DNA from 2 places in the Microbacterium sp. AG790 genome. Region 2 is predicted to be linked to the other one. Evidence: predicted binding sites of a transcription regulator. Region 2 holds the regulator's gene; the other holds the start of a gene.
The links. The regulator HspR, encoded in region 2, represses chaperone genes until heat shock. The targets are predictions, from matches to a motif close to AAGTTGAGTCNNNNNGACTCAACTT.
Positions count from the first base shown of each region.

Region 1: the regulator HspR is predicted to act here: its motif matches at 7,137-7,161, upstream of DEU37_RS02270 (Hsp20/alpha crystallin family protein).

Region 1 is NZ_RBWZ01000006.1:356,003-367,481, forward strand. It holds gene DEU37_RS02225 (aldose 1-epimerase family protein) at 1-107, shown strand, start outside; gene DEU37_RS02230 (hypothetical protein) at 183-383, opposite strand; gene DEU37_RS02235 (DUF5684 domain-containing protein) at 522-902, shown strand; gene DEU37_RS02240 (asparagine synthase) at 964-1,566, shown strand; tRNA gene DEU37_RS02245 (tRNA-Arg) at 1,607-1,679, shown strand; gene DEU37_RS02250 (DUF4395 domain-containing protein) at 1,822-2,346, shown strand; gene DEU37_RS02255 (amylosucrase) at 2,367-4,256, opposite strand; gene DEU37_RS02260 (L-serine ammonia-lyase, iron-sulfur-dependent, subunit alpha) at 4,322-5,827, shown strand; gene DEU37_RS02265 (hypothetical protein) at 5,916-6,905, opposite strand; gene DEU37_RS02270 (Hsp20/alpha crystallin family protein) at 7,201-7,656, shown strand; gene DEU37_RS02275 (DUF2804 domain-containing protein) at 7,782-8,813, shown strand; gene DEU37_RS02280 (MarR family winged helix-turn-helix transcriptional regulator) at 8,833-9,261, opposite strand; gene DEU37_RS02285 (DUF2207 domain-containing protein) at 9,312-11,183, shown strand; gene DEU37_RS02290 (hypothetical protein) at 11,218-11,479, opposite strand, start outside.
Region 2 is NZ_RBWZ01000006.1:15,894-27,372, forward strand. It holds gene DEU37_RS00685 (DEAD/DEAH box helicase) at 1-124, shown strand, start outside; gene DEU37_RS00690 (MFS transporter) at 298-1,611, opposite strand; gene dnaK (molecular chaperone DnaK) at 1,830-3,716, shown strand; gene DEU37_RS00700 (nucleotide exchange factor GrpE) at 3,729-4,325, shown strand; gene DEU37_RS00705 (DnaJ C-terminal domain-containing protein) at 4,341-5,324, shown strand; gene DEU37_RS00710 (heat shock protein transcriptional repressor HspR) at 5,327-5,770, shown strand; gene DEU37_RS00715 (DUF2252 domain-containing protein) at 5,774-7,138, opposite strand; gene DEU37_RS00720 (potassium channel family protein) at 7,143-7,916, opposite strand; gene DEU37_RS00725 (GH92 family glycosyl hydrolase) at 7,959-11,174, opposite strand; gene DEU37_RS00730 (hypothetical protein) at 11,171-11,479, opposite strand, start outside.

The DNA.
Region 1 (11,479 bases), 340 kb from region 2:
CCGACGCCTTCAACGCCGGTCGTTACGACTACGACGCGGGGCTGATCGTCATCCCCGCCGGCGGGTCGGTCTCGGCCTCGTGGCGTATCGCCGCCGTGGACGCCTGAGCGCAGCCGCCGCCCTCTCACGCCGAAGGGCCCCGACACGGATGCGTCGGGGCCCTTCGGCGTGAGATCGGCGACTCAGTTGTCGCCGCGGATCTCTTCCTTGATCTCGTTGCGCTTGTGGACGGAGTCGCGCTCGGCTTCGGCCTTCTTGACCTCGGCATCGGCCTTCGCCTCGTCGATCTTGTCGGAGACACGGTCGACCGTGTCCTCGAAGCCTTCCTTGATCTTCCGGCCGGCCGTCTCGGCCGCGTCCTTCGCGTCGTCGATGAATCCCATGGCGACTCCTTTCATCAGGTCAGACCTCCAGGCTAGGGAGGGTCGCCGCGGCTCGAAAGGGCTTGCCGCCGGTGCGGTGGCCGTGATAACCGGATCGAACCCTGGTGGCCCGATGTTCACGGCCCCTAGGATGGCGCCGTGAACAACACCGGCACTCTGGACCAGTGGCAGGCGGCCTTCGGCGGCGGCACCGGTTTCACCCTCTTCGTCGTCTACTACGTGCTGCTCGCCGTGGCGATGTGGAAGGTGTTCAGCAAGGCCGGATACCCCGGCATCCTCGCCCTCATCCCTATCGTGAACTGGTTCATCCAGGTGAAGATCGCAGGATTCTCGGCGTGGTGGGGGCTGCTGGCGATCGTTCCGCTCGTCAACGTGGTCTTCTTCATCATCGTGGCGATCCGCATCGGCCGCGGTTTCGGCCACGGCGCCTTCTTCTCGATCGTGCTGCTGCTGCTGTTCGCCCCGATCGGATTCTTCATCATCGGCTTCAGCTCCGATCGGTACACGTCGCCGGCCTGAGCACCCGTCGCGCGTTCCACCGCGGCGTCGGTCTTCCCTAGGATCGAGGGGAGGGGATGCCGTGGCCAACGAGAAGCGCGTACGCACCCGTGACGTGGTCGCGGAGGGGCTGTACATCGCGTCCGCTGCGACGCGGCTGAGTCTGAAGAACACGATCCTCGTCCACATCCTCGCCGAGGGAGAGGACTTCGACCTCGATCGGTATCTTCCCGAGGCCAAGGAGGCCCTGGAGACCCTCGCCGCCGAAGCGGAGGAAGACGCGGCACGCACCGAACGACAGCGCCGCGCGGCCCGAGGCCGCCACACCGACTCCGATGGGACGCACGACTATCGCAGCCGCGATGTGCGCAACCTGCGCCGCCGCCAGAAGCAGTCGCTGCACGTCGCCCACGAGCTGCGCCGTCGCGCCGACGACGCCGAAGAGCTGCGCAGGCTCGTCCTCGACGCGCGGGATGCCGCGTGGACGGAGGTCGCGGGCAACATCGATCGGACGCTGCGGATCGAGGCGGCGCGCCCCGACCTCGATCCCGACTACGAGCGCATGCGCACGGCGCGGATGCAGGCCCTGCGGCTCGTGGACCTTCCCAAACTGCGCGCCCATCGACGCAGCGTCGCGGCTCAGCAGAAGCAGCAGGGCCTCGATTCGTCACATCCCGATGCGTAGGCTAAGCTGGTCCTCGGCCCTCGAAGAGGTGCCGGAAACTGCGCCCGTAGCTCAATGGATAGAGCATCTGACTACGGATCAGAAGGTTAGGGGTTCGAGTCCCTTCGGGCGCACACTGTGTTGAGACAGTAACCAGAAAGGCCCGCTGCATGCCGCGGGCCTTTCTGGTTCCCTGGCGGCAGCGGCGATCGCGCGTGCGTGAAGAAGTGTGACGATCCCGGCCCCGGCGCCTGCGCGGCGACCTAACGTATCTGCGTGGCCACTTCCGCTCCCGCCTCCGTCCGCCCCGCCGGTATCGATCCCCGGGGTCCGCGCTTCGCGGCATCCATCACCGCCCTGCTTCTGCTGGCCGGTACGTTCCTCGCACTGCTCGGGACGGCCGTTCGCGAGGGCACGACCCTCGCCGAGCGGGTCTCGGACCCCGCGTTCGTTCTGCTGCTCGTGGTCGATCTCCTGTTCGTGTGGGGGTTCGCTGCTCCGCGCACGGCGCCGTGGGGTGCGCTGTACCGCGTCGCCATCCGACCGCGCCTGCAGCCGCCGGTCGACCTCGAAGACCCGCGGCCTCCGCGCTTCGCGCAGGTCATCGGCTTCGTCGTCGTGACGGTCGGCCTCGTGCTGCACGTGGCCGGCGTCGCGTGGGCCCTGCCGATCGCCGCGGCCCTGGCGTTCGTCGCCGCGTTCCTCAACGCCGCCTTCGGCGTGTGCCTCGGCTGCCTGCTCTACCTCGCGCTCGCCCGGGCCGGAGTGTTCCGCCCGCGTGGCGGGCTGCTCGGCGCCTGAGACCCCTCAGGTCACACCCGTCAGACGGGCGTGACGCGCAGCCAGACGAACCCGTGCGGGCGTAGCGTGACGCCCTCGTCGAGGTCGACGCTCGCGTCGTGCACGGGGTCGAACGCGGTGCGCTCGAAGCCCGACAGTGTGAGCGGATCGATCGTGACCTCGGCATCCCCGACGTTCGCCAGCACCAGGAGCGTCGTCTCGGGCCCGGGGCGCTGGTAGCCGACGACGGCGGCGTGCGGCGTGTGGAACGGGATGAGGGTGTTTCCGGCGAGTTCCGGGGACTGCTGACGCACCGAGATCAACTTGGTGAGCCGGCGGAACACGCGTCCGGCCGGTGTGGTGTCGTCGCCGCGCTGCGCGTAGGCGTCGCGCGGACGATTGCCGCGGTGCAGCCAGCGGGTGTCGCCCCGGCGGACAGGGTCGTCGGCGTAGGAGTAGTCGTTCAGCTGGGCGACCTCGTCGCCGAGATACAGCAGGGGGATGCCGCCGGTCGACAGGGCGAGCGCGTGCGCGAGGATCACGCGATCCTCCCCGCCGGGGTCGCCGGCTTCGATGCCGGCCAGGGATGCCGTCGTCCCGGTGACGCGGGCATCGCCGGTGGCGGGGTTCTCCTGGAAGGCGACGCCCCGTGCGAACGTGCCCTCGTGGCGGCCCGTGTAGAAGCGGTTGAGGAACTGCCGGTGGGCGTAGCCGTCGATGCCGAACTCCGCGGCATCCTCGTCGGCGAACGTCCAACCGATGTCGTCGTGACTGCGGACGTAGTTCACCCAGGCGGTGCCGGGCGGCAGCTCGTGGCGACGATCCAGCGCCTGCTGCAACAGCCGGCCGTCGCGGGTGGCGAGAGCCTCCCACGTCAGCGCCATCTGCAGCGGGTTGTACGACAGTTCGCACTCCTCGGGTGAGATGTAGCTGACCACCTCATCGGGGTGGACGATCGCCTCGGATTTGAAGATCATGCCGGGGGCGGCCATCGCGAGCACCGCGTTGAACGCCTGCAGCAGCAGGTGGGCTTCGGGCAGCGACTCGCAGGAGGTCCCCAGACGCTTCCAGATGAAGGCCACGGCATCCATCCGGAGCACCTCGACGCCCTGGTTCGCCAGGAACAGCATCTCGCCCGCCATCGCGCGGAACACGGCCGGGTTCGCGTAGTTCAGATCCCACTGGTAGTGGTAGAACGTCGACCAGATCCAGCGGCCGTCCTCGAGCTGCACGAACGAGCCGCGGTGGTCGTCGGGGAAGATCTCCCGCGTGGTGCGTTCGTAGGCGTCGGGCATGTCCCGGTCGGGGAAGATCAGGTAGAAGTCGGCGTAGTCGGGATCGCCCGCCACGGCCTTCTGCGCCCACTCGTGCTCGTTGCTGGTGTGGTTGAAGATGAAGTCCAGCACGAGTGAGATGCCCGCCATCCGCAGCTCCGCCGCGAGCTCGGCCAGTTGCGCCATCGTGCCCAGGCTCGGATTCACGCGCCGGTAGCTCGACACCGCGTAGCCACCGTCGTTGTCGCCGAGGGGAGCGTCGAACAGCGGCATGAGGTGAAGGTAGGTGAGCCCGAGCTCGCGGAACGAGGGGATCAGCTCGCGCACGCCGGCGAGGTTGCCGGCGAAGCGGTCGACGTAGCAGACACCGCCCAGCATGCGCTCGGACTGGAACCACTCGGGGTCGGCGGCGCGCTGTGCGTCGTGCACCTTCAGATCGAGGGGACGCGCGTTCCACGAGGAGGATGCCGCCGCCACCGTCGCCGCCAGCTGCTCCCTGCCGTCGGCACGCTCGCCGTAGAGGCGGGTGAAGAGCTCGTGCAGCCGCGGGAACTGCTCGTCGAACCGGGCGAGGAACGCGTCATCCACACGCCCTGCCGCCTCGCAGGCCTCGAGTGCCGCGCCGCGATCGGCGTCGGACGTGGTCAGTGCGGTCATGGTGCCCCCTCCGTCTCAGCGTATCGGGCGGGGCCCGACGGGGGAGGCGGCGTAGGCTCACAAGTGTGAGTGCGTACGTCTCGGCGTTCGACCTGTTCTCCATCGGGGTAGGACCGTCGAGCTCCCATACGGTGGGCCCGCTGCGCGCGGCTCGCGATTTCGCGCGCCGCGTCGCCGATCTGCCGACCCTCGCCCGCGTGGAGTGCGCCCTCTACGGCTCACTCGGTGCCACCGGCATCGGGCACGGCACCCCCGACGCGGTCGTCGCCGGCCTGCAGGGGTACGTGCCCGAGACCGTCGATCCGGCTCACGTGCGCGGCGCCTGGACCGACTGGTCCGACGGCGCCCTCCTCCTGATGGACGGTCGTACGCCGATCCCCTTCTCGCGGTCGGACATCGTACTCGCGCCGCGGACGCGTCTTCCCGGACACCCCAATGCGATGACGCTCGTCGCGCGGGATGCCGCGGGGCTCGCACTGCACGAAGACACCTATTACTCGATCGGCGGCGGGTTCATCCGGCGCGAGGGTGAGCCGGCGGTGGTGGCCGCGGCATCCTTCCCGCTGCCCTACGCGACAGCGGCGCAACTGCTGGACGTCTGCGATACGTACGGGCTGACGATCGCGGAGATCGCGCGCCGCAACGAGGAGGCGCTGCGGCCCGAAGCGGAGGTCGCGGCCGGGCTCGATGCCATCTGGGACGCGATGGCCTCGTGCGTCGACGCCGGGCTGCACGCCGACGGGGTGCTGCCGGGAATGCTGAAGGTGAAGCGGCGCGCGGGCGCGATCCGCGCCCAGCTGGAGAGCGTCGAGGCGACCGGGCGCGAGCTGCCGGGGGAGTGGCTCGGTGCGTTCGCACTGGCCGTGAACGAGGAGAACGCCGCCGGAGGACGCGTCGTGACAGCGCCGACGAATGGCGCCGCCGGCATCCTCCCGGCCGTTGCGATGTACTGGTGGCGTTTCCTCGCGGATGCCGGCATCGGAGCGGAGAACGCGGTGACGCCCTACGGCGAGCTCGTCGGCTCGGCGCTACTCGGGCTGCACGGTCCGGACGGCCGCGAGGCGGGTGAGGCGGCGCACGGGTCGGAGGACATCGTCGCCACCGCGCAGGAGCTCGCCGAGGCGAACCGGCGCCGCGGCATCCGTCGATTCCTGCTGACGGCGACGGCGCTCGGCTCGCTGTTCAAGGCGAACGCGTCGATCTCGGGAGCCGAGGGCGGGTGTCAGGCCGAGGTCGGCTCGGCGTGCGCGATGGCGGCCGGCGGGCTGACCGCCGTGATGGGCGGCACCAACCGTCAGATCGAGAACGCCGCCGAGATCGCGATGGAGCACCATCTGGGGCTCACGTGCGACCCGGTGGGTGGGCTCGTGCAGATCCCGTGCATCGAGCGCAACGCGATCGCGGCATCCACCGCCGTCACCGCCGCGCGCCTCGCGCTGCGCGGCGACGGCACGCACTATGTGCCGCTGGATGCCGTCGTGGAGACGATGCGTCAGACGGGCATCGACATGTCGACCAAGTACAAGGAGACCAGCGAGGGCGGACTCGCCGTCAACGTCGTCGAGTGCTGAGCGCCGCGCGCGCCTGCCGCGGTTCAGTTGGCGTTCGCGCGGGAAATCGCGATGTGATTACCGGTGCAAGCGTCAACCGAGCGACCGGTCACGCGTGCCAACCTCGGCGTGCGAGGGCGGCGCGGACCAGCGCGACTCCCCGCGAGGGATCGTGTCGGATGTGCGCGGCGCTCAGGCGCACAACATCCCAGCCGAGGTTCGCATAGTCGGAGTACTTCTCGAGGTCGCGCACCCACTGGCGACGCGAGGTGCGGTGGTGATCGCCCTCGATCTCGACCGCGACCCGGTGCGCCACGAATGCGCCGTCGCTGATGCCGAGCAGTCGACCGTCTGGCGCGCGCACCTCCACGTCGAGCTCGGGCTCCGGCAGACCCGTCCCGATGAGCGACAGTCGCCAGTCCGTCTCGAGCGGCGACATGCTGCCGGTGCGCAGCAGGGGAAGCGCGGCACGGAGCTTCGCGATTCCGCAACGGCGGCCTGCGGCGACAGCCGCGGCCAGATTCTCGGGTCCGGCGTGTCGAGCGTCGGGCAGACGCCGCCCCCATCCGTCGCGGGGCACGCGGATGATCGCATCACCGATCACCACCAGGTCTCGAATCGTGTGCTCGCGGGCGAGCATCGCCCAGGCGGAGGCGGGCGTCGCGACCGGAAGGCCCGCCCGGACGGTGGTGTGAACGAGCATCGGGGTGATCTGCACGGCGGTGATGCCCGTCCGTCTGAGGGCACGGTGTGGCGCGGGAACGGCGACGTCGAGGTCGGCGGATGCCGCGGCATCCGCGTCGGGGAAGGGGAGCCCGTGGATCGCGAGCGCCGTCGTCCCGGTGTAGAACGCATGGGGCGGCAGCACGAGTGCGTGGGCGCGGACGCGACCCAGGATGTTGCGCCGGGCGATCTCGTCCGGCGTGTCCTCGCCGTCCGGTGCGGCGCCGTCCGTGTCGCGCCGAACGCGGACTCCGCGGAAGGGTGCGTCGAGGTCGCGAGCCGAGAGGCGCCCGCGAGTGACGCCGGCCGTCGACGCGTCGGCGGCGGTGAACACCTGCGGCAATGTCGGCGGAAGTGGTCGGGGTGGGCGCGGCATCCGCTCATGCTGGGCCCATCTCCTGATGTCGTGGACACCGTCCGCCGGCTCGTGGAGAACTTGCGCTGTTACCGCACGTGGGGAGGAAGGGTTCCGTGTGCTGAATGGGCGGCGGCGCCGGAAACAGCGGTGCGGCTTCCGGCGCGAGGGTCATGTGAACGGCGCGCGATCGCGCACGTTCGCTGTGCGTGAACCGTTGGCACTCTCCTGTGTCGAGTGCTAATCTGATGCTAGTTGAGTTGATGAGGCTCAACTTTGACAGACCCTCACAGTGACAAAGGACAAGGAGAGAAAAATGGCCACGTATGACCCGTTCCGTGACCTCGACCGCATCGCGTCGGGCCTCTTCGACACGCGCCGGGGACCCCGCCGGATGCCGATGGACCTCTACCGCGACGGCGACCACTACGTGCTCAGCGCCGACCTTCCCGGCATCGACCCGGGCTCGGTGGACATCGATGTGGACGGCCAGCTGCTGACCATCCGCGCCGAGCGCACGCTGAGCGAGGGCGACGGAGTGAAGTGGATCACGCGGGAGCGTGAGACCGCGAGCTTCCTGCGTCAGCTCAACCTCGGTCAGGGCATCGACACCGACGGCATCGCCGCGACGTACAGCAACGGCGTGCTGACGGTCACGATCCCCGTGAGCGAGAAGGCGAAGCCGCGCAAGGTCCAGGTCGTCGCCGACGGCGGTGCCCCCACGATCCAGGCGCACGAGTCGGCGCAGGAGCCGCACCCGGTCGAGCAGTAGTCCCGGCCCGCGCACCCGCGCGCAACCGCCCCGTGTCCGCGAGGACCGGGGCGGTTCGCGCCTGCGCGCTAGTGTCGAAGCACCCACCGGAAGCACCAGCACTCGGAACGTCAGCAAGGATGCCGATGACCGCACCCCCCGCCGCGCGCGAGCGCGAGCTCACCGAACCCGTCTCCCTCACCCGCCCCGACGGCCGCCTCAATCCGGCGGCGATCGGCTTCGCCCGCTCGCCGCTCGTCGACACCCGCGGCATCGGAGGTGGACGCTTCGTTCGATCGTGGGGGCGCAACAAGAGGTGGGAGTACTGGAACGTCATGACGCCCACGCACATCGTGTCGCTCACGGTGTCGTCGCTGGACTACGCCGCCGTGCACGAGGTGTGGATCCACGACCGGGCCACGACGCGTTCGTGGGGCCGCAGCGTCACGGTGCTGCCGTCGCGGGAGGTGTCGCTGCCCGCCTCGCTGGGCACCGGCATCACGATCGCGCGGCACGCCGACCTCGCCGCCACCATCACGCCGGCCGAGCGCGGGTCGCTCTGGCGTCTGCACGCCGAGATCCCGGACGCGTCCTTCGACATCACGGTGCGCCGCCCGCCCGGACACGAGCTGCTGGCGGTCGTGGTGCCGTGGTCGTCGCGGCGGTTCCAGTACACCGTGAAGGATGTCGCGCTCCCGGCATCCGGTGTGCTGACGCTCGACGGCGTCGACCACGAGGTGCCGGCGGGATCGTGGGCGGTGCTGGATCACGGGCGAGGACGCTGGCGCTACGACGTGTCGTGGAACTGGGGCGCCGGGTCGGGAACCCTCGCAGACGGACGCAGCCTCGGCATCCAGGTCGGAGGACGATGGACCGACGGGACGGGCTCGACGGAGAACGCCGTCGTGCTCGACGGCACGCTGCACAAGATCTCCGAGCCCGTCGCCTGGGACTACGACCTTGCCGCGCCGCTGCGGCCGTGGCGGGTGCGCGGAGGAGGGCTGGATGCCGTGTTCACCCCGTTCTACGACAAGGCCTCCGCCATGAACCTCGGCGTGGTCTCCTCGCGCACGGACCAGTGCTTCGGCACCTGGTCGGGAACGTTCGCCGTCGACAGCGGTGCGATCGCGTTCGACGGTATCGAGGGATTCGCAGAGGATGTCCGCAACCGGTGGTAGCCGGGGCGGCACGAGACGGTCAGGCGCCGCGCAGCTTCGTCGTCAGCCGCTGCAACTGTGCCAGCTCGTCGTCGCTGAGCACCGACATCCGCTCGGCGATCGATCGGCCGTGCACCGTCGCGAGTCGCCGGAACGCGGCCGCGCCCCGTTCGGTTGCGCGGACGATCGCGCCACGCCCGTCGAGCGGGTCGACGCACTTGCTGATGAGGTCGCGCGCGACCATGCGATCGACCAGCCGCGAGACGCTCGGCTGGCTGATGAGCATGTTGGCGGTCACGTCGCGCAGGCGCGCGCTGTTGTCTTCGCCGCGGACGACGGTGAGCAGCACGTCGTACTCTGCTTGCGTCAGCTCGTCCTCGCCGAAGTCGTCGCTGATCTCGCGCAGGATCTCGTGCTGCGCGCGAAAGAGACTCTCCCACGCGGAGATGGCGAGACGGCGGTCGGTCATGGCGTCAACTGTAGTGCGCCACTCGCACGGCGCCCCATAGGCTGAAGCCCATGGGGCGCGCGCGTGCACGGATCGTCGGAGTCGCACTCGCGATCGCCGGTGTCGCGGTCGCGCTGGCGGCCGGGACAGCGAGCCCCGCATGGGCTGGACCGGCGACGGCGGTCGCACAGGTCGCACCCCCGGCATCCGTCGCGTCCGTCGCCGCGGCGGGGGTCGACGACTTCTCGTTCTCGTCGATGACGGCCGACTACACCCTGACGCGGGCCGCCGACGGAACCAGCCGGCTGCGGGTCGTCGAGACGATCGTGGCGCAGTTCCCGGATGCGGATCAGAACCACGGCATCCGCCGGCAGATCCCCGATTCGTACAACGGTCAGCCCCTCCGCCCCGAACTGATCTCCGTGACGGACGGCGACGGCGCGCCGCGCCCGAGCGAGGTGGAGGATCAGGACGGCGTGTTCTCGGTCGTCTCGCGGTCGGACGAGTTTCTGCGCGGCGCGCAGACCTTCGTCCTCACGTACACGCTCGAGAACGTGACGTGGGTGTTCGGTGACTCCGGCCTCGAGTTCTACTGGGATGTGAACGGCGTCGACTGGGGACAGTCGTTCGGCCGTGTGACGGCTCGGCTGCACCTGGACGCGTCGTTGGCGGCATCCCTGACGGGGCGCATGTCCTGCTATCAGGGAGTGCAGGGGGCGAGCACGTCCTGCGCGTCGATCGCGTCGACCCCGGATGCCGCGATCAGCGGTTCGGGTACGGTCATCACCGCCGTCGCCGACGACGTGCAGCCGCACCAGACCCTCACGATCGCCGTCGGGTTCGCGGACGGCACGTTCGCGACCTTCGACTCCGGATATCTGGCCTCCCCGTTCGGCTGGGGGCAGCTGGGTGCGGGGCTGCTCGCCGTCGGCGCGGGTGCTCTGGGTCTGCGTGCGCGGAGACGCGAGCTGGCCGATGAGCCCGGTCGCCCGACGATCATCGCGGAGTACGACCCCCCACGGATCGTCGACGCGCTCGAGAGTGCCGTGCTGCTCGGGCAGTCGTCGAAGGCGATCCCGGCGGAAGTGCTGGAGCAGGCGGTGCGCGGGTCGATCCGCATCCTGGAGTCCGACGGGCGCGGCTGGGGCAAGCCGAAGCTGATCGCGGAGCTCGTCGACCGGTCGAAGGCGGACGGCGACGGGATGATGCTGTTGGACGGACTCTTCCCGGGCGGGGCGCCGGGCGCGCAGTACCAGTTCGGAAAGCAGGACACCAGGTTCTCCAAGGTCGCGCAGAAGATCCTTGCGGCGGCCGAGACGGAGCTGACCGCACGCGGGCTGCGGCGGGCGGTGCCGCTTCGCGCCCGCTGGCTGCCGATCCTGCTCGCCGTCGCGGGTGCGGGACTGGCTCTGGGGTTGGGGTTCGTGGCGATCGCGGCCTATGTGCAGCCCGTCGTTCCGTGGACGGTGATCGGCATCAGCGTGGCGATCGCGGTCGTGGTGATCGGGGTGTGCTCCCGCAAGCCGCTGACGGCGCTCGGGGCCGAGACCCGCGATCATCTGCGGGGACTGGAGGAGTTCATCCGCTGGGCCGAGGCCGACCGCATTCGGATGCTGCAGTCGCCGGCGGGTGCCGAGCGCGTCGCGGTGGATGTGAACGACCCGCGCCAGAAGCTGGATCTGTACGAGAAGCTGCTGCCGTATGCGGTCGTGTTCGGCCAGGAGAAGCAGTGGTCTGCGGAGCTTGCGGTGCTGTACACGGCCGTGGGCGCGACGGGACCGTACTGGTACTACGGCTCCGGGGCCTTCGACGCATCGTCGTTCTCCGCCGGGATCGCTTCGCTCTCGAGCGCCGCGATGTCGTCGTCGTCGAGCTCGGGTGGGTCCGGCGGAGGCGGTTCTGCCGGCGGTGGCGGTGGCGGAGGCGGAGGGGGCGGGGTCTGAGTCGCCGCCTGAGCCGCCGTCTGAAGAACCGGCGTCAGGCTGTGTCGTCGTCGTCGCTGGTGTCGGCCTCGAGGATGCTGCGGAGTGTCGCCACGTCTATGGTGGTGCGCTCGCCGTCGATCCGCTCGTGCAGGAGGAAGGGCAGGCCCAGCTCGTCGAGGTAGGCGATGGTCCTCTCGAGGCGGGGAACGACGTCGATGTGCTCGCGCCCGAACAGGGTGGCGATGAAGAGCGGCTCGCCCTGCTGGATGCTGCGGCGCAGCTCGATCGTCGAACGGCCCGTGATCCGATACAGC
Region 2 (11,479 bases):
CCTGGAGGGCACCCGCATCAGCGGCCGCCTGATCGAGATCAAGCCCGACCGCTTCCAGCGTTCCGCCAAGCGCCCCGACCGCGACGACCGCGATCGCGGCGAGCGGCGCCCGCGCCGCGACTGAGCGCGGCTCGGCATCCCGCCGACGCCCGAGTCGCTGACGCAACTGCAAGGGATCACCGGCGACGCGCCGCCTGCGTGAGTCGCACCGCGGGGTGTCGCACTGCTCGCCTTGCAGTTCGGGCGGGCGGGCGGGCGGGCCGGTCGGCAGGTCGGCGGGCTGCGCCGGAGTGGTGATCAGCGGGCGGGCGGACGCACGGGGATCAGCAGCGCCAGCCCGACGAGCAGCACGGCGACGAGCCCGAGCACGCCCCAGTACTGATGGCCTCCGAGCGTGACGAAGACGCCGAACATCATCGGGGCCAAGAAGACGGCGGCGCGGCCGGTCGTCGCATAGAGGCCGAAGACCTCTCCCTCGCGACCGGTGGGGATGCTGCGGGCCAGGAACGTACGCGACGCCGACTGGGCCGGGCCGACGAACATCGCCATCGCGAGGCCGAGGCCCCAGAACACGGCAGGCCCTCCGTCGTGGAGGACGAAGATCAGGATGCCGCCGACCACGAGCGCGACGAGCGAGACGATCATGACCGGCTTCGGTCCGAACCGGTCGTCGAAGAAGCCCGATGCCATGGTCACGATGCCCGCCACGACGTTGGCGGCGATGGCGAAGATGAGGACGTCCGCGGCGGTGAGCCCGAACGTACCGGTCGCCAGCACTCCGACAAAGGTGAACACTCCCGTGAGACCGTCGCGGAAGATCGCGCTGGCGAGCAGGAACCACACGGTCGTACGGCTCTCGCGCCACAGTGAGGCGACCGTTCCGAAGAGCACGCGGTATGAGGCGAAGAAGCCGATGCGCGCCGCGCCGGGGGTCGACGGCGTGTTCTCCGGCACCGCGAACAGCAGGGGCAGGGCCGACACGGCGAACCAGATCGCGGCGAGGAGCATCGACACGCGCACAGCCATGCCGTCCGCCCCCGTGACGCCGAACAGTCCTACCTCGGGCTTGATGAGCCCGAAGTAGAGCACCAGCAGCAGCACGATGCCGCCGAGATAGCCCATCCCCCAGCCGAAGCCCGAGACCTTGCCCACCGTGCGCGGTGTGGAGATCTGGGAGAGCATCGCGTTGTAGTTCACGCTCGCCAGTTCGTAGAAGACGGTGCCGACCGCGAGCAGCGTGAGCCCGAACCACAGGTAGGCGGTGTCTTCGCGGACGAAGATCATCAGGGCCAGCATGAGCACGACCACGCCGGTGTTGATGCCCAGCCAGCGCTTGCGATGGGCCGAGGCGTCCGAGCGTTGTCCGGTGATCGGCGCCGTGATGAGCACGACCAGGCCGGCGAGGGTGAGGGCCAGCGACAGGGCTTGCGACGTGGTCGCCGCGTCACCGAAGGCGCTGCCGGTGAGATACACGGTGAACACGAAAGAGGTCGCGACCGCGTTGATCGAAGCCGAGCCCCAGTCCCATAGCCCCCACGCGATGACGGCGCGACGAGAGGTCGCCGTCGGGGGAGTCATCGTCGTGGGTGCGGGCAGGTCGGGCAGTGACATGTTCGTCACGGTATGTCCCTTCGGTGAACACCGGGTGGCGCGTCGTCGCGCGTGCAGGTCACGTTACTCCCGGCATCCGGTCGAAAAGTTGAGCCGATTCATATCAACTTGCGTTTGACACTCGAGGATGCCGCGGCTATCGTGGAACACATCGAAGTTGAGCCGTTAAGACTCAACCCCGCAGACTTCCTCAGATCCGTTTCACGAAAGGGAACACAATGGCACGTGCAGTGGGTATCGACCTCGGGACGACGAACTCCGTCGTCTCCGTCCTCGAGGGCGGCGAGCCGAAGGTCATCGCCAACGCCGAGGGCTTCCGCACGACCCCGTCGGTCGTGGCCTTCACGAAGGACGGCGAGGTGCTCGTCGGCGAGACCGCCAAGCGCCAGGCCGTCACGAACGTCGACCGCACGCTGTCCTCCGTCAAGCGCCACATGGGCACCGACTGGAAGACGCAGGCGATCGACGGCAAGCAGTACACGCCGCAGGAGATCTCCGCGCGCATCCTGCAGAAGCTCAAGCGCGACGCCGAGGAGTACCTGGGCGACAGCGTGACCGACGCGGTCATCACGGTCCCCGCCTACTTCAACGACGCCGAGCGTCAGGCCACCAAGGATGCCGGTGAGATCGCGGGACTCAACGTCCTGCGCATCATCAACGAGCCCACCGCCGCGGCCCTCGCCTACGGCCTCGACAAGGGCAAGGAGGACGAGCTCATCCTCGTCTTCGACCTCGGCGGCGGCACGTTCGACGTGTCTCTGCTCGAGGTGGGCAAGGACGACGACTTCTCCACCATCCAGGTGCGCGCCACCGCCGGTGACAACCGCCTCGGCGGTGACGACTGGGACCAGCGGGTCGTCGACTACCTCATCAAGCAGTTCAAGGACACCACCGGCGTCGACGTCTCGGGCGACAAGATCGCCCTGCAGCGTCTGAAGGAGGCGGCCGAGCAGGCGAAGAAGGAGCTCTCCAGCTCGAGCAGCACCTCCATCAACCTGCCCTACCTCTCGCTGACCGACTCGGGCCCCGTGTCGCTGTCGGAGACGCTGACGCGTGCCAAGTTCGAGGACCTCACCAAGGATCTCCTCGACCGCACGAAGAAGCCGTTCAACGACGTCATCGCCGAGGCCGGCATCAAGGTCGGCGACATCGACCACGTCGTGCTCGTCGGTGGTTCGACCCGTATGCCCCAGGTCACCGAGCTGGTCAAGCAGCTCACCGGCGGCAAGGAGCCCAACAAGGGCGTGAACCCGGACGAGGTCGTCGCCGTCGGCGCCGCCCTGCAGGCCGGTGTCCTCAAGGGTGAGCGCAAGGATGTGTTGCTCATCGACGTCACCCCCCTGAGCCTCGGCATCGAGACCAAGGGTGGCATCATGACCAAGCTCATCGAGCGCAACACGGCCATCCCGACCAAGCGCAGCGAGACCTTCACGACCGCCGACGACAACCAGCCGTCGGTCGCCATCCAGGTCTTCCAGGGCGAGCGCGACTTCACGCGTGACAACAAGCCGCTCGGCACCTTCGAGCTGACCGGCATCGCGCCTGCGCCCCGCGGCATCCCGCAGATCGAGGTCACCTTCGACATCGACGCCAACGGCATCGTGCACGTGTCCGCGAAGGACAAGGGCACCGGCAAGGAGCAGTCGATGACGATCACCGGCGGCTCGTCGCTGCCCAAGGACGACATCGAGCGCATGGTGCGCGAGGCCGAGGAGCACGCCGCCGAGGACAAGAAGCGCCGCGAGGCCGCCGAGGTCCGCAACCAGGCCGAGACGCTCTCCTACTCGATCGAGAAGCTCATCAAGGACAACGAGGACAAGCTCCCCGCCGAGGTGAAGACCTCCGTCCAGGCCGACGTGGATGCGCTGAAGACCGCGCTCGCGGGCGATGACGAGGATGCCGTGAAGACGGCGTTCGACAAGCTCAACGCGTCGCAGCAGCAGCTCGGCGAGGCGATCTACGCCTCGGCGCAGGCCGCCGGCGAGCCGGCCGACCCCACGGTCGCCGACCCGGGCAACGGCAGTGTGCCGAACCCCGAGGAGGACGTCATCGATGCCGAGGTCGTCGAGGACGAGGACGACAAGAAGCCGGGAACCGGAAAGTAAGAGAATCGAACCATGACGAACAAGGACTTCGAAGAGCCCATCGACGAAGTCCCCGGTGACGAGGGGTCGGAGGCACACGCCTCCGGCCCCGACTCGCAGGGGGACCGGCGTGAGGGCGACGACCTGACCGTCGACGACATCCTCGACGCGCCGCAGACCGACGAGGCCGCCGTCGCGGAGGCCTCGCCCGAGGACCGCGATCTGGTGTTGGACCTCAAGCGCCTGCAGGCGGAGTATGCGAACTACCGGCGCCGCACCGAGGAGCAGCGTGAGGTGGAGATCGCCCGCGCGAAGGGGTCGGTCGCCAAGGGGCTGCTGCCGGTGCTCGACGACCTCGACCGTGCCGAGAAGCACGGCGACCTGGTCGACGGATCGCCCCTGGCGGCGATCGCGGAGAAGCTTCGCGCCGTCGTCGCCCGCCTGGGCGTGGAGACCTACGGTGTGGCGGGCGAGGCGTTCGACCCGCAGCAGCACGAGGCCATCTTCCACGCCCCGAACCCCGGAGGGGTGGAGGACGGCACGATCCTCGACGTCGTCGAGGTCGGCTACCGCCTGGGCACCATCGAGCTGCGACCGGCCAAGGTCGTCGTCGCCGGTTCCGCTGACTGACGGGAGGAGGTGTCCATGGCCAGTCAGGATTGGTTCGACAAGGACTTCTACAAGGTCTTGGGCGTCTCCAAGGACGTGTCCGAGGCCGACCTGAAGAAGGCGTATCGCAAGCTCGCCCGCACGTATCACCCCGACTCGACGCAGGGTGATCCTGCCAAAGAGGCGAAGTTCAAGGAGATGAGCGAGGCGTACGCCGTGCTCTCCGACAAGAGCCAGCGCGAGGAGTACGACCAGATCCGCGCGATGGGCGCCGGGGGTGCCCGCTTCCAGGCGCCCGGCGCCGGCAGCGGGGGCTTCGAGGACGTCTTCAGCCGGTTCGGCCAGTCGCGCGGATCGGCCCAGTCGGCCGACTTCGACGACTTGTTCTCGATGTTCGGCCAAGGCGGCGGCTTCGGCTCCGGCCGGTTCGGGCAGTCCACCGGTGGATTCCGCGGCTACGGCGGCCCGCAGCGCGGCGCCGACGTGACCGCGCGCACGACGCTCGACTTCCAGACCGCGGTGAAGGGTGAGACCATCACCCTCGCGGGCGAGGATGGCAAGCCGTTCAAGGTGAAGATCCCCGCCGGCGTGGCCGACGGCCAGAAGATCCGTCTGCGTGGCCGCGGGCGCCCGTCACCCGACGGCGGCGAGCCCGGCGACATCGTCGTGAGCGTCTCGGTGCGCCCGCACCCGGTGTTCGTGCGCGACGGACTGAACCTGCGCGTCACGGTTCCGGTCACCTTCACGGAAGCCGCGCTCGGCGCCACGATCGAGGTGCCGACCCTGGGCGGAGATCCGGTCAAGCTGCGTGTGGCACCGGGCACGCCCTCCGGGCGCGTGCTGCGGGTCAAGGGTCGCGGCGTGCACACCGCGAAGGGCACCGGAGACCTCCTCGCCGAGGTGCAGGTCGCGGTGCCGTCGCATCTGGACGATCAGGCGATGGAAGCGCTTCAGCGCTTCCATGAGCTGGAGCCGAAGGAGAACCCGCGCGCCGACCTCATGGCCAAGGCTCGGGAGTGAGCATGGCCGACGGGCAACCCGATGAGGAAGCGCCGATCTTTGCGATCGCCGTCGCCGCGGAGCTTGCCGGCATGCACCCGCAGACCCTCCGTCAGTACGACCGGCTCGGACTCGTCGTTCCCGGGCGCACGCAAGGCGGATCGCGGCGCTACTCGCTGCGGCACGTCAAGCAGCTGCGCGAGGTGGCCGCGCTCTCGGCGGAGGGCATGAGCCTGCCCGCCATCTCGCGGTTGATCGAGCTCGAGAACGAGGCGCGCGGTCTGCGTCGGCGCGTCGCCGAACTCGAGCAGCGTCTGCAAGAAGAACTGGCCCGTCGCTCCCGCGTCTTCGCGGCGGGGGCGACGGGGTCGGTCGTCACGCTGCGTCATGGCACCCGTGTGCGCCGGGCGACCGAGGTGGTGCTCTGGCGTCCGCTTCCGCTGGCGGATGCCGAGTCCGAGCGGTAGCCGCTATCTCGCGGTGCGCGCCGCCACGGCATCCACGAAGGCGCCGTAGTCCGCACGCGAGAGGGCGGCGTAGCCGTAGGCCCACTCCACGATGGCCTCGGCGGCCGCCCGTCCTTCGCCGAGGTAGCCGACGATCTGCGCAGCGTTCGGCGACTGCCCGTGGGCGCGCGCGAGCACCGTCGCGCAGGCCTGCGCGTAGAGCCGGAACGGTGCATCCTCGAGCGTCTCGGCGTCGATCCCGCCCTTCATGTCGCGGAACTGGCGTACGTAGTAGTCGGCGCTCTCTCCGCGGAAGTGTCCGAGGAACGGGTCGGACGACCCCTGCAGAATGCGCTGCAGGGCCACGACGCGGCCACCCTGACCGTGGCTGTCGACGAAGGCAGTGACCTCCTCCGGCTGTGCACAGCCGCCGTACTCGTCGAGCACGCTGCGCCCTGCCTCCTTCACCTGCATCAACAGCGCGGCGCCGTCGCCGTCGACGAAGACGGCGATGTAGCACCGGGTCCCCACGCTGCCGACACCGACCACCCGACGCACGACATCGCAGAACGTGTACTGCGACAGCACGAGCTGCACGTCGGCGCGCGTCGTCGAGATGTACTGGGCGAGGGACGCGTCGACGGCTGCCGCCACGTCGGGCGTGACGCGGGTCATCGTCGGCGGCTGCTCGACGAAGCGCAGCCGCCCGTCGGCATCCGCCTCGGTCATCTTGCGCACGGCCTTGTCGCCGGTCCGCTTCTCGGCATCCGCGATCGCGGCGCGCAGCACCTTGCGCGACGCTTTGCCGCTGGTGACGAGGGCACCGGCGGCATCGAAGTGCTGGTAGAACCGGGCGAGCGGAGTGGCCCGCTCCCCGACGGCCAGAGCGCGGGCGTAGCGGCGGACGGCCGCGCGCGCAGCATCCGCCGTCACCGCATCGTCGCGTCCGGTTGCCTGACCGGCCACCACGATGCTGGTCACCAGGCGCTTGAGATCCCACTCCCAGCTGGCCCAGGCGGACTCGTCGAAGTCGTTGAGGTCGAACACGAGCGTGCGCTGCGGTGACGCGTAGAAGCCGAAGTTCGCGACGTGCGCGTCGCCGCACGAGGCGACGAGGATGTCGCTGCGCGCGCCGGCGGCGAGGTCGTCGGCCATCAGCGCCGCCGTGCCCCGGTAGAACGCGAAGGGGCTGGCGGACATCCGCTCGTCGCGCAGCGGCACGAGCTCTGCGACCCGCGTGGCGGCCTGCGCGGCGAGGATGCCGAGGGGATCGCGCTGACGCGTCGGCAGCTCCGCCAGCATCCGGCGGGGCAGCTCCCTCCGCAGCGCCCGACCCTGCTCGAAGGCGACCTGGCGAGAGGCGGGCGCGGTCCAGGCGGCGGTGGTCATGCGCTCATGATGGCACCGAATCGGGGCCGCCCGCGGCGTCTGCGTCCGCGCGGACCGGGGTGGAGGCGGACGCCGACGCCGTGCCGCGTCCGATCGCTGCCGCCCGGTCCTCCTCGAGCCGCTGCCCGACGCGGTGCATCTGGTCGGTGAGCGCGGAGATGACGGTGGCGCTGGTGACGCCCAGCACGACCAAGCCGCCCATCATGAGTCCGACGGCGATCGTGCGTCCGAGCGGGGTGACGGGGACGAAGTCGCCGTACCCCACCGTCGCGAGCGTCGAAAACCCCCACCAGATCGCATCGCCGAGGTCGATGATGTTGGCGTGCGAGTCCTGACGTTCCGCCAGCCAGACCAGGGTCGATGCCGTGAACACGAACAGCAACGTGAACAGCGACACGAGGATGACGAGCCGCACCCGTTGGCGGGACGGCCGCGTGCGAAACCACGGCAGGCGCCAGAGGTAGGCGAGAATCACGAACGGCCGCAGATAGACGATGACGAGTGACACGGCCTCGAACCAGCGGGTGCGGAAGAACTCGCGCGCCGACCCGCAGATGGCCAGCCGGACGAGGAAGTCGGCGATGAACACCGCCCACATCACCCCGATCGCGCCGAGCAGCAGACCCTGCTGGTGCGCGTCCAGCCGGGTGTCCGCCAGGCTCCAGACCCACCCGGCGAAGAAGAGCAGGGACAGGGCGAACATCGGCCACGCGGTGCGGTCCTCCCAGCGCAGCACGCGCGGAGACAGGGTCCGCCGGGGACGCTCCCGCTCGCTCATATCCGCCACGATAGCGGCCGCGGTGCGCGCCCCGCCGTGCGCTCAGGTGCTGTCACCGAGGTCGAACAGCTCGATCTGTCGCAGGCGCACGCCGGAGCGGGCCCGCACCCTCACGAAGCGGGCCGGCACCGGCGCGCTGAACCGGAACGGTGTCGTCCGGTCGGCGGGCAGCGAGGTCGGAGCGGTCACCTCGACGGGGCGCCACGAGGAGCCGTCGTCGCTCGCCTCCCACGCGAGCGCCGCGGCATCCGCCTCGTCGACGGCGGTCAGTGTCGCATCCGTCACGGTCCTCACCGCGGGAAATGCCCATCCCGCCCAGGCGCCCGCGCGCAGGCGCGTGCCGCGGTCACCGCGCCGTGCGCCGTCGTCGAAGAGGCGCCGAGTGTGCCAGACGCCCCGAGAATGGATGCCGCGCCCCGCGCCGCCTGTCAGGTCCGCCTGCCAGGGGCGCGCGGCGGACTCGCGCCGGGACCAGAGTGCGACCGCCGCGTCGTCGGGGTCGTCGGCGAACTCGAGTTCCAGATGCAGGTCTCCGTCGTGGTCGGCGCCGAAGGTCTCCACCGGCAGGACGGGCGCGGTCAGCAGCTCGCCGTTCAGGCGCGCTGCCCGCAGCACCCGCGCGTCGGGGCTCATGCGGCGCGTCCGCACACGCAGGCGGGTGCCGGCGGACCGGTCGACGGTGATGTCATCGAACAGGGGTGAGCCGATCACGAGAGCGCCCGAGGCCGGTTCGAGGGGGTACAGACCGAGCGCCGCCCAGAGCCACCATGCGCTCATCTCACCGTTGTCTTCGTCTCCGGGAAAGCCCTGCCCGATGTGACCGCCCGCGAACAGGCGTCGTGCGAGCCGATGCGCTGTCGCACCGGCGAGCCAGGGCCGGTCGGTCGCGGTGTACATGTACGGGATGTGGTGCGCGGGCTGGTTCGAGACAGCGCACATGCCGCTGCGCAGTGCGCGGGCCTCCCGCTGCTCGTGGATGACCCGGTGGTACGTCCCGGCGAAGGCGCGGTCGGCCGTCTCGGGCTCGTCGAACAGGCGGTCCAGGTGCGCGCGCAGCGCCGCCGGCCCGCCGTACAGCTCGGCGAGTCCGCCCGGATCGTGCACCGCGCTCACGGACATCCCCCACGCGTTCGTCTCGACGTAGTCGCCGCCCCAGACGCGCGGGTCGAAGCGTCCGCCCGCCGTGCGGCCGTCGGCGTCGCGTCCGCGCAAGAACCCGACGGCCGGATCGAACAACTGCCGATAGGCGAGAGCGCGGTTTCCCAGCCAGCGCGACAACGCCTCATGGCGTGCGGCGTCCTCGCCCGCCGAGGTCGCCGCCAGGCGCTGCGCCAGCCGCGCCAGCGCGGCATCGCTGATGGCGTTCTCGACACTCCAGCTCATGCCCTCGTGGATGTCGCGCGGGATGAACCCCAGGAAGCGTCCCCGTCCGATGCCTTTGCGTCCCCGGCGGGCGTCGGGCGCGCGCTCGGCGGCGTTGCGCCACCCGGACGACAGGGCGGTCTCGGCGTCGTCGAGCAGTCCCCACCTTTCGCCGTCGGCGAGGATCTGGTCGCTGGAGGTGCCCACCATCGCGTCCACGTAGCCGGGTGCCGTCCACCGCGGCATCCAGCCGTGACGTCGCTGCGGTTCGAGGATGCCGTCCAGCAGCTCACGAGCCCGAACGGGGTCGACGAGATTCAGCATCGGCCACGCGGTGCGGTACGTGTCCCAGTAGCCGTTGTTGACCGGAAGGCGCCCGGCGACGATCGGCGCTCCGGTGTGCGTGTCGGTGTGCGCGCCGGTAGGGGCGAACGGATCGGCGTAGACCCACTGCGGGTTTTCGGCAGATCCGGCGTTCTCCTGCGCAGCGTTCGGGTACAGATGCAGGCGGTACAGCGCCGACGCGAGCTGTGCGCGCGTGTCGGCGTCGGCGAGGCCCCGGAAGGGGCGCTCGGATGCCGTGAGCTGCGGGATCTGCACACGGTCGAGCACCGCGTCCCAGGCGCCGCGCGTGCGGTCGCGGATCTCGTCGAACGTCACCTCCGCGGGCGCTTCCAGAGCGAGCGAGCGCAGCGCCTGCTCGACGGAGATGAACGAGATCGCGATGCGCAGCTCGAGGGAGCCCGTGCCGGCGACGAAGCCGGCGCGCTCGCCCCGCCCGTCGTCGTCGAGGCGGCCCGCGTGAACCCGTGTCCCCCGCACGACACCCGCGAAGAACGTCCGCGGCCCGTTGCCCCACCGCGGGTCGGCCTCGCCGACCCAGCCCCGCACGCTGTCGCCGTGGGCGGTGAGCGCGCCGTGGGCTCCCGGCTGGTCGATGATGAAGCCGACGTCGGCGTCGGGGGCCCGGCCCTCGACCCGGAAGAGTCCGACGTGGTCGCTCGCCGTCGCCTCGACGCGCAGGTCGCCGTCGAGTGTCGCGGACCAGACGTGCGGGTGGGCGCGTTCGCTGCCCGGTGCGATCCAGCGTCGCCGCGCCGTGGGCGACGAGACGGGGATGCCGTCGAAGGGCATGACCTGCAGCACTCCGCGGTCGCCGATCCACGGGCTGGGCTGATGCGAGAACTGCACGGCCTCGAGGCGGCGGCCCCGTTCGTCGTCGTGGACGAAGGGACGGTACGGCCAGCGCTGGTCGCGGGCATCGGTCGCCGGGGTGAGGAAGGTGAACCCGTGCGGCACCGCGACCGCGGGGATCGTGTTGCCGCGCGAGAAGCGGTCGCCGGCGTGCGAGCCGCGCCGTGTGTCCACGCGTTCGGCCGGCGAAGAGGTGGATGCCGGTGCCTCCTCGATCCGCACCTCGACGAACCCGGTCACCTCCTCGGGGGTGCGGGCGTCGGTCGCCAGCGCCGTCGTCCCGAGGACGATCTCGACCGCCGCGGTCCGCCCGGCCAAGGGAGCGAGGCTCACGGTGTCGGCGTTCCACTGCTCGGGCATGCTCCACGCCGCCGCGAACTGACTCTCGGCATCCAGAGCAAAGCCGTAGCGGTCGCGCACGCGGACATCGTCGCTGAGACGTTCCTCGCCGACGCGGGCGTCGACCGTCACCGCGAGCGGCGCCCACGGTGCGTGCACCGCGGCATCCCCGTCGGCGTAGAACGCCCAGTGCAGCACCGTGTCGGCGGTGCAGACGACCGCGTCGAGCCCGGGCACCGCGACGCGCTGTGCACCCTCGCCCGGCCGGAAGCCGAAACGGAACACCGGGCCCCCGAGGACGCCTGCGTGCGGGCGCGACGAGGGCGGATCGGCGGGGCCGTCCGCCGGCTCCAGGAAGATCATGCGGGGTCGATCCGCAGCACCGGCCCCGCTTCGCCGGCGACCACGTCGTCGACGACCCGCAGCGATCGGGCGAGCTCGTCGACGGCCGGGATCACCGTGCCGAAGCGCTCCCGATCACCCCCGGTCGCCGTCACGGTGATCAGATGCGTCCCGGTGTCCCAGGTGTAGGTCGCGAACGGCGGCGGCGTCGCGGCGCCGTCCCGGGCCGGCGGAGTCGGCATGACCAACCGTTCTCCCGTGCCCAGGTACGTGCCGCGGAAGTCCTCGGTGTCGTCGTACTCCATCGGCATCATGGCGCGCGCGGT